DNA from 3 places in the Pedobacter sp. WC2501 genome. Region 2 is predicted to be linked to each of the others. Evidence: riboswitches for the same ligand, from Rfam matches in the RefSeq annotation. Region 2 holds a riboswitch; each other region holds the start of a gene.
The links. A riboswitch is a leader RNA that binds a small molecule or an ion and turns the genes downstream of it on or off. The one in region 2 is predicted to bind S-adenosylmethionine.

Region 1 (3,283 bases), 3.0 Mb from region 2:
GAAAAGCTGTTGAAGCAGGGCACTAAGAAATGAGAGAAGTATAGATTGAGTGAATGAAAGAATTAGTGAGTGATAGCATGTAAGAGTAGCATTAATCATTACCTCATTCAAAATTCGCTCATTCAATAATTAAAAATTATGCACGAAATTGAGCCTTATTACCAGTGGAGAGATGATTATATTTCGGCAGAAGATGAGCGTTCGCCATTTTACAATACCGAATATTCGGAACTTTACTTCGATAAGCAGATTTATAACTTTTTACTGCACCCACAATGGGACGAGTTTGGTTCGAATACGTTATACATGAAGGTGTTATACGCTGATTACGACCGCAGTTATGCCATTATCGAATTTATCGGCGAGTGGAATGATGCCATTAACAACGATATTATGCTGATGAAGCGCGATATTTTAGAGCTGATGATGGATGAAGGCATTAATAAATTTATTCTGATCGGTGAAAATGTCCTGAATTTCCATGCCTCTGATGATAGTTATTACGAAGAATGGTTTCAGGAAGTAGAAGATGGCTGGATTGTTGGGGTGAATTTTCAGGAACATGTAATTACCGAGTTTCGCGATAATAACATCGATTATTACATTAACTTTGGTGGTGCATTTGATGACTTGCCCTGGCGAACATTAAAACCACTCCAGTTCTTCAAAAAAGTTGAAGAACTGCTGACAAAAAGATTAAACTAAATATTTATTTTTATATAGTTAAATACACAAAATTTAAAATGGAACAACAAAATTATCAATATCAGGACAACAGTGTTTTTGTACAGGAAAAATCTGTCTCTAAAAAATTCTTTGCAAACGTTTTCTTATGGATGTTTGTGGCGTTGAGTTTATCAACTGTAGCTGCCTATTTATTTGGTACGAATGCTGAATTAATGCAATATCTCCGCGTTATAAATCCTGAAACGGGAAAAGTAAGCAATACTATTTTTGGATACATTGCAATGTTTGCACCGCTTGGCTTGGTTTTATTAATGGGATTCGGATTAAGTAGATTGTCATATAGTGCGTTAGTTGGTGTGTTTGTTCTATATTCAGTTTTAACTGGTATAAGCTTAAGCTTTATTTTACTTGCCTATACTGCTGGTTCGGTGGTGAGCTGTTTTGCAGGAGCCGCAGGCATCTTTGGAATTATGGCATTTATGGGCTACACCACCAATATCGATCTAAGTAAATTTGGACCGATTTTAATGGTTGGCGTAATTGGTTTAGTGATTGCCAGTGTAATAAATATGTTTGTTCAAAGCGAACAATTCAGTTTGTTTATGGCATTCATTGGTATTGCAATATTTACGGCATTAACCGCTTATGATGTACAAAAAATAAAAAGAATTGGCGAAGGGATCGAAGCCAGCGGCGAACAGGTTCTTCAGATCGAATCTAAAAAAATGGCTATTGTAGCTGCCTTGTCTTTATACCTGGATTTCTTAAATATCTTCCTTTTCTTGCTTCGTATTTTCGGAAGCAGAAAGTAATCATTAACAGAACAATATTCTTAAGGCCGCGCAGTTTTGCGTGGCCTTTGTAATTTTATTTGGTGCCGAAGCGATAATTTTTGGAATTGATGTTGCTTTGTTGCATTTTTGTATGCTTATTAAGAAAGACGGAGGGATTAGACCCAACGAAGTCTTAGCAACCTGTAACCATACAAGGTGCTAAATTCTATTCTGCAAATAGCAGAAACAGATAAGTTTAGGATTACGATTCACGTACCAACTTTTTAAATAAGCTTTTTTTGAGATTTGAGATGGGAGACATGAGATTTGAGCGATAAGTTGTGCTTAATAATTCTCATATAGCATATCTCAATTCTCATATCTAACAATAAGAATGAGCATAAGAGAAGAATTAGAAAAACGTATTTTGGTGATTGATGGTGCAATGGGCACTATGATTCAGCGATATACCTTAACCGAGGAAGATTTTAGAGGGGAACGATTTAAAAACCATCCCTGTGATGTAAAAGGCAATAACGATTTGCTCAACATCACACGGCCGGATATTATTAAAACAATACACCTGGAGTATCTGGCCGCTGGTGCCGATATTATCGAAACCAATACGTTCAGTACGCAGCGCATTTCCATGGCCGATTACCAGATGGAAGACCTTTCTTACGAAATGAGTTTTGAAGGTGCATGCGTGGCAAAAGAAGCTGTAAACGAATTTATGGCTGCAAATCCAGACCGTAAATGTTTTGTTGCCGGTGCTATTGGCCCAACCAACCGGACCCTTTCCATGTCGCCAAATGTTAACGATCCTGGTTTTAGGGCAGTTTATTTTGATGAACTCGAAGCAGCTTATTACGAACAGGTGCGCGGTTTAGTAGATGGTGGTTCTGATGTGTTATTGATCGAAACCATTTTCGATACTTTGAATGCTAAAGTGGCTATTGTAGCCATTAAAAAATACGAAGAGGTAATTGGCCGTAAACTAGAGATCATGATTTCTGGTACCATTACCGATGCTTCCGGTAGAACACTTTCAGGTCAAACTGCCGAAGCTTTTTTGAACTCTGTAATGCATGCAAAACCATTAAGTATCGGTTTTAATTGTGCTTTGGGTGCTAAAGAAATGCGTCCGCATATTGAGGAGCTTGCTGCAAAAGCAGGCTGTTATGTTTCGGCCTATCCAAATGCGGGTTTACCAAATGAGTTTGGTGCTTATGATGAGCAACCGCACGAAACAGCACATTTGGTAGATGACTTTATTGCTTCCGGTTTTGTGAATATAGTAGGAGGTTGTTGTGGTACTACGCCAGATCATATTGGCTGTATTGCTAAAAATGCCCGAAAAGCAGAGCCCCGTAAAATACCGGTTCTTGAACCATACATGCGTTTAAGTGGATTGGAGCCTGTAACCATCACCCCGGATAGTATTTTTGTAAATATTGGTGAAAGAACCAATATTACCGGATCTCCAAAATTCTCCAAACTGATTTTGGGTGGCGATTACGAAGCCGCATTGGCCGTTGCTTTACAACAGGTTGAAGGCGGTGCACAGGTAATCGATGTAAACATGGATGAAGGGATGCTGGATTCGGAAGCGGCAATGACCAAATTCTTAAACCTCATAGCTTCTGAACCGGATATTGCCAAATTGCCGATCATGGTCGATTCATCTAAATGGTCGGTTATTGAAAATGGCTTAAAATGTTTGCAGGGAAAAGGAATCGTAAACTCGATTTCCTTAAAGGAAGGGGAAGATAAATTCCGCGAAAGTGCCCGCAAAATTATGCAATACGGCGCCGCGGTTGTGG
Region 2 (3,283 bases):
TCGTGGTCAACTTTAACAAATAGTTAGCCTCCAATGGTTCATTAGTTTGCGCTAAACGTTGAGAACCGGTATTGGCAGGACAAGCAATATCCCCTGCTGCATCATAAACCAGTTTATTTCCGTTCGCCAATAATTCTTTTGGAACATATACCTGCACTTTGGTGATTGAATAACCAGAAGGAAAATAACGCACATAATAACCGTCAGGGTGTTTGGTCCAGATGCCACTTGGCACATCACTTCTTGGTGGAGCCATACCTGCTATAATAGCATATCTTTCCATGTCGGCATAAGTATAATTTCCAGAAGACACCAGTTGACGGATATTATTTTCTGCTTCAAAAACGGCTTTCACACCTGAAGGTAACTGGTCCTTAGCTTTTTCCATTACATCGAAAGGTAAAACACCTAAAGCGCCACCTTCCAATTGCGTAAGTTGTTTTGGCGTTAACAATTTAATTGCAGTTACTTTCACTTGTCCGTTAAAATCGGCAAATTTTGTTCTGGCAATAATGGTCCAAAGTAAGGCCTGGATATCATGCTGTTCTACTTCAGGATGTTTTTCTGCGCTTTTCAAAATAGAAACCACAATTTCTTCTTTCGGGCCCAAAACTGGGGCAAACATGTAACCATCGCCCTTTGATGGCGCAAAAGTTCCGGCTTTAAGGCAGTAGCTTTTGTTGGTCATTTCGTACAGACCTTCGCAGAGTACAAAACCGCCATCTGGATTTTTAGGCAGTAAATACAAGGGCTGAGCTTTTAAATTGAATGAATTAATAAAATCAGGCAGCTTTTCGCCTTCCCTGTTTACATCCTCAAAGTTGGTGGTAATGGCAGCTGGCTGTTTTAAAAACCTGTCTACGCCTAAAGCTTTAGCACCCTGAGCAGTGCCGACTTTCAATAATTTATCTTTCAAACCTCCGAATTGGGCGTTTGCATTAGTTAAACACATTACAGTGAATAGCAGGCCTAAGCCTAGAACTCTTATATTTTTCGTCATAGTCATATTTAGATAGGTCACACAAACTTAGAATTTTAAGTGCTAATTTTTATATTAAAAGTTCTAATTTGTCGCTACCCAATAAAATACATTACTGATTTTCATACGATTAACAAAAAATCAAAATTTTATTTTGTGAATTAAAATTAAATTCAGACATTTGAAATATTATTTGGTAGAAAGCTAAATAAAAGTCAATCTTCACAGGTTGATTTATAAAGAAGTGGCGAGAGACTGGCTCGATGACCCACTGGCAACCCTCAGAAAGAGAAGGTGCCAATTCCTGACCGGATAACATGGTGTTATCTGGAGATATAAATTAGAACTGATGAAAACATTAAATCTTCAATCGCTAAGCGAACCCAGTGCAAACCTTAAAAAGATAGAACAAACTTCTATTTCTACTTTTTTTTATAGATGTGCAATTACTTGTATGTGCTGTTGCATACAGTAATTTAAAAAATCTTCCTTTTTTGTTTCTTTCAAACTGGAAGGTCCCGAAACATCGGGATACGCCCTGCTAGGTTTTAAAATTAACCTAAATCACTACGTCTCATCATTCAACAAATAAAACAGAAATCATGTCAACATCATATAAATTTGAAACTTTACAATTACACGCTGGCCAGGAAATAGATCCAACAACAGGCTCGAGGGCTGTACCGATTTACCAAACTACTTCTTACGGATTTAAAAACGCTGAGCATGGCGCCAACTTATTTGCTTTAAAAGAGTTTGGCAACATTTACACCAGGATCATGAATCCGACTAATGATGTTTTCGAAAAACGTATTGCAGCTTTAGAAGGTGGTGTAGCTGCTTTGGCGGTAGCTTCAGGACAGGCTGCACAGTTTATAGCGTTAAACAACATTTTGGAAGCCGGCGATAGTATCGTTTCTTCATCTCACATTTACGGTGGAACTTATAACCAGTTTAAAGTTGCTTTTAAACGTTTAGGTATCCATGTCGATTTTGCGAATCCAGATGTGCCTGACGAATTTGAAGCTAAAATTACCGACAAAACGAAAGCCATTTATCTCGAAACCATTGGCAACCCGGCATTTAGTGTTCCTGATTTTGAGAAAATTGCTGCAATTGCAAAGAAATACGATCTACCTTTAGTTGTTGATAATACTTTTGGCGCAGGAGGTTATTTGTTTAAGCCTTTAGAACATGGAGCAAACATTGTTGTAGAATCGGCAACAAAATGGATTGGCGGACACGGAACAAGCATTGGTGGTGTGATCATTGATGGCGGAAACTATAACTGGGGCAACGGTAAATTCCCTCAATTCTCTGAACCATCAGCAGGTTATCATGGTTTGGTTTTCAGCGATGTTTTCGGCATCGGCGGACCATTTGGCAATATTCAGTTTATCATCCGTGCACGTGTGGAGGGATTAAGAGATCTTGGCCCTGCCCTATCCCCTTTTAATTCTTTCCTTTTATTGCAGGGCTTAGAAACCTTATCGCTCCGTGTACAACGCCATGTTGACAATGCTTTGGAACTGGCTACCTGGTTAGAAAACCATCCATTGGTTCAGGAAGTACAATATCCGGGATTAGCGAGCAGCAAATACAATAGCCTGGCAAAAAAATATTTAAGTAACGGTTTTGGCGCAGTTTTATCTTTCGAATTAAAAGGAAGTAAAGAAAATGCCACACAGGTTATTGATAATTTAAAACTCGTTTCGCACCTCGCAAACGTTGGAGATGCAAAAACGTTGATTATCCAGCCATCGGCAACAACACATCAACAATTGAGTGAAGATGAGCAACTGGCCGCAGGTGTAAAACCAAACGCATTACGGGTTTCAGTCGGTATTGAGCATATCGATGACATTAAGGCCGATTTCGAGCAGGCTTTTGCATCTATTCACGCTCAGGTTTCTACAGATAGTTTATTAGCCTAATCCTGTTCATTTTCCGAATACAACACAACAATGAGTACAGCATCAACTTATAATTATAATAAACAGTTCAAATTAGAGAGCGGAAAAAAAATCCGCAACCTGCAAATTGCTTATCAAACTTATGGCAAATTAAATGCAAATAAAGATAATGTAATTTGGGTTTGCCACGCACTGACTGCCAATGCTGATGTTTTTGAATGGTGGGAAGGTTTGTTCGGTCAGAATGCTTTGTTCAACCCTGAAGAGCATTATATCGTTTGTGCCAATGTTTTAGGCTCGCATTATGGCAGCACCAACCCATTAAGTACCAATCCGGTAACAGGCTTACCTTATTACCTTTCGTTTCCACAGTTTACGATCCGCGATTTAG
Region 3 (3,283 bases), 640 kb from region 2:
ATAAATTATTTGATGAAACCAATGGATCGCGGGAATTTTTAAGTGTATACAGTCCTGCAATGGCCAATTTAGGTGCGCTTTGATCATTCTGCTCTATATATTGCCTGCGGATGTTACCACCGCCTAATAATTCGAGACTAAAATCATCATTTAACTTTTTGTTAAAGTTTAATGTCGCATCAGTGTTATTTTCACTTACCGTAAAGGCACTTTCAGTGTAAGAGCCAAAAGGTGTTCCGTTCGTGCCATAGGCAATCCTAACTTTACGCCTGTCGTTGTAATAATCGGTTCCTGATCTGAAATTGAAATCAAGTCCGTCAATAATTTTATAATTAAGGGCTAAACTACCGATAATGCGACTGCGGTTCTGCGAAACTGTATTTTCGTAAGCTACCCAATATGGATTGCTATAATAGCTGTTATTCCAGTTAAACGTTTTTCCATTTTCATCCAAATAGTTTTTTAACTGGTTAATATCAACCTGACGGCCAAACCAGGTAAACTGTAACATGGTACTTGTAGAACGTGAACCTCCTGTGCCAGGCAAATTATCTGAATTAAGTTTGCTATAATTCGCATTAGCCGTTAAGGTCAGTTTTGGTGTTATCTTCAGTGACGTATTTAATACAAATGAGTTTTTGCCCTGTCCGGAATTCGGCACAATGCCTACTTGTTTAAGGTTATTGTAGGAGATGCGGTAATCATATTTTTCGCCAGCATCTGCAACAGATACACCATTATTTAAGGAATATCCCGTTTGAAAGAAATCTCGTATGTTATCCGGATGGGCAATAAACGGAACAGCTATCCCTTTCGAATAAAACTGTGGAATTAACCTTCCATCGAGTTTTGGCCCCCAGCTCTCATCTACCCCATCATTAATACCTTTACCTGCGCCATCCACATAACTGAACTTGCCTTCTGATCCCTGACCAAAAGCATTTTGATAAACCGGCAGGGTAAGCAATGTTTCCAACACGGCATTGGAGTTAATATCAATACCCAATCCTTTTTTCGATTTACCTGTTTTCGTTTTAATCAGGATTACCCCTGCGGCAGCCCTCGAGCCATATAATGCAGCTGCATTTGGTCCTTTTAGCACACTAATTGATTCTATATCCTCTGGATTGATATCTGAAATGGCATTCGCATAATCTCTTGCCCCTGCAGAATTTAACTGCGAATTATCTACCGGAATCCCATCAACCACAAATAATGGCTGATTATTTCCTGCAATAGATGTTTCTCCCCTGATGACCACACGTGAGGAACCCATGCTCCCCTGACTGTTCGTTACCCTAACTCCGGCTATTTTTCCAGCCAGTGCATTTACCAGGTTAGATTCTTTAGCTTCGGCCAGATCTTGTCCTTTTAATTCCTGAACAGCATAACCGAGCGATTTTTTCTGCCTCGAAATTCCCAAGGCGGTAACCACTACTTCATCCAACGCATTATCACTTGATTGAAGAATGACTGAAATGGACCCGGCATTTTTATTGATTTGTATTTCCTGTGTTTTAAAACCGATATAAGAAAATACCAATGTACCCTTTTCTGGTGCGTTAATGCTGAAAGCACCTTTCCCATCACTAATCGTAGTTTGTTTGGTTTCTTTTATTAAGATGGAAACACCAGGAAGTGTTTCGCCATCTGCCGACTTCACCGTTCCGGTAATAGTGGCATTTTGAGCGAATAGCTGCTGCGTAATAAAGAGCAACAGGATAAACGCTATTGATTTAAAAATTTTGATCATGTGTGTGTTTTAAAAATTAGTTAGAAGATAAATTTTGGGCAAAGCGACTCCCTAACGGTTAATAACCGTGTTTTGCTAAAAAAATAAATGGGATGTTTAGATCAAAAGTGCCTGTTAAAACGGAGCAATTCTAACAGGACCAGCGCATTCGGGAGTCTACACAAGGATTTACATAAGGCGATTTTAGCTTGTCTGTTTTTCTCATTTGAATGATTTTATTTAATGGCATAATTTAATTTCAAGAAGGCATTCAGGGCTAAAAAAAAAGCACCTCTTAAATCAGAAGTGCTCCATATATTTTATATAAGGATAACGCAATCAACTGACTTAACTACCCCAGATTCATCTGGGATGGAATTAGCACCATTTCTAAAAATTAGCTGGTTGCTAAGGTTTCACAGGGCCATTCCCTCCGCCTTTCTTGATAAGTATTTTAAAATAACTTGGGCAAAGGTATAATTAATTCCATTTATCCTATAGTTTTTATAGATTTTTATTGAAATATTTTTTCTTTGACAATTACATCCATATCTTTGTCTAGTAATTTAGTCGACAAACACAGTCCCAATGAAACTTAAAACCATTTTAACAGCCGTATTGGCCATATCACTAACCTTCACTTACGCTCAGGAACAAACGGCCCTGGTAAAAAATCAGACAGCAAAGCTTCTGGAGAAAAAGCAAAAAGCATTTGTTGCCCTCGGTAACTGGCGTGGAATAGCTAAAGTAAAGGAAGGATTAGAAATCCCTTTCAATTTTGAAATCAACGAAAAAAACGGTCAACAGAAATTATATTTCCGCAATGCTGAAGAGCGTTTCGAAGGTGGCCCTGTAAAACAAACTGCCGACTCGCTTTTTGTCAAACTGGATCAGTTTGATAACGAACTTGCATTTGCGATAGTTGGTGATCAATTAACGGGTACATTAAGAAAACAGGATAAAGCAGGTAAACCTTTGGTGATTACTGCCGAACGAAAAAATTACCGTTTTAAAACAGATAAACCTGCCGCAGCAGACTATTCTGGTAGTTACGATGTGGTTTTTACATCGCCAAATGGTAAAGAAGAAAAAACAGTAGGTTTATTTAAACAATCAGGAAACAGACTTACGGGGACTTTTCTTCGCGTAACCGGCGATTCGCGTTATCTGGAAGGTGTTGTAGAAGGAAATGAATTTCAGCTTTCGAGTTTTATTGGCTCCTCTCCTGCTTATTACAAAGGAACTTTTCAGACAGATGGCTCATTAACTGGTGAAATTTTAGGTGCAAGGGGAAGCCAGCCTTTTACCGGAACCAAAAATAAAAATGCTGCCTTGCCCGATCCTTACAAACTTACCTACCTGAAAAAAGGGTACAAAACGCTTGATTTTAGCTTTCCTGACATAAATGGCAAAAAGATTTCGCTACAAGATGAAAAGTATAAAAACAAAGTGGTGATTTTAACCATCACTGGTAGCTGGTGCCCAAATTGTGTTGACGAAGCTACTTTTATAGCACCCTGGTATAAAGAAAACAAGAAACGTGGTGTAGAA

Region 1: linked by a shared signal. The riboswitch ahead of metH (methionine synthase) and the one ahead of ACUN24_RS19085 (O-acetylhomoserine aminocarboxypropyltransferase/cysteine synthase family protein) in region 2 are both predicted to bind S-adenosylmethionine.
Region 3: linked by a shared signal. The riboswitch ahead of ACUN24_RS16560 (SusC/RagA family TonB-linked outer membrane protein) and the one ahead of ACUN24_RS19085 (O-acetylhomoserine aminocarboxypropyltransferase/cysteine synthase family protein) in region 2 are both predicted to bind S-adenosylmethionine.

The regions. Positions count from the first base shown of each region.
Region 1 covers NZ_JBQZFI010000001.1:1,560,674-1,563,956, forward strand. The annotation lists gene murQ (N-acetylmuramic acid 6-phosphate etherase) at 1-26, shown strand, start outside; gene ACUN24_RS06740 (hypothetical protein) at 139-705, shown strand; gene ACUN24_RS06745 (Bax inhibitor-1/YccA family protein) at 744-1,499, shown strand; SAM riboswitch class I at 1,613-1,717, shown strand; gene metH (methionine synthase) at 1,855-3,283, shown strand, end outside.
Region 2 covers NZ_JBQZFI010000001.1:4,548,137-4,551,419, forward strand. The annotation lists gene ACUN24_RS19080 (hypothetical protein) at 1-1,000, opposite strand, end outside; SAM riboswitch class I at 1,211-1,321, shown strand; gene ACUN24_RS19085 (O-acetylhomoserine aminocarboxypropyltransferase/cysteine synthase family protein) at 1,582-2,913, shown strand; gene ACUN24_RS19090 (homoserine O-acetyltransferase family protein) at 2,944-3,283, shown strand, end outside.
Region 3 covers NZ_JBQZFI010000001.1:3,905,534-3,908,816, reverse strand. The annotation lists gene ACUN24_RS16560 (SusC/RagA family TonB-linked outer membrane protein) at 1-1,753, opposite strand, end outside; SAM riboswitch class I at 2,078-2,184, opposite strand; gene ACUN24_RS16555 (peroxiredoxin family protein) at 2,321-3,283, shown strand, end outside.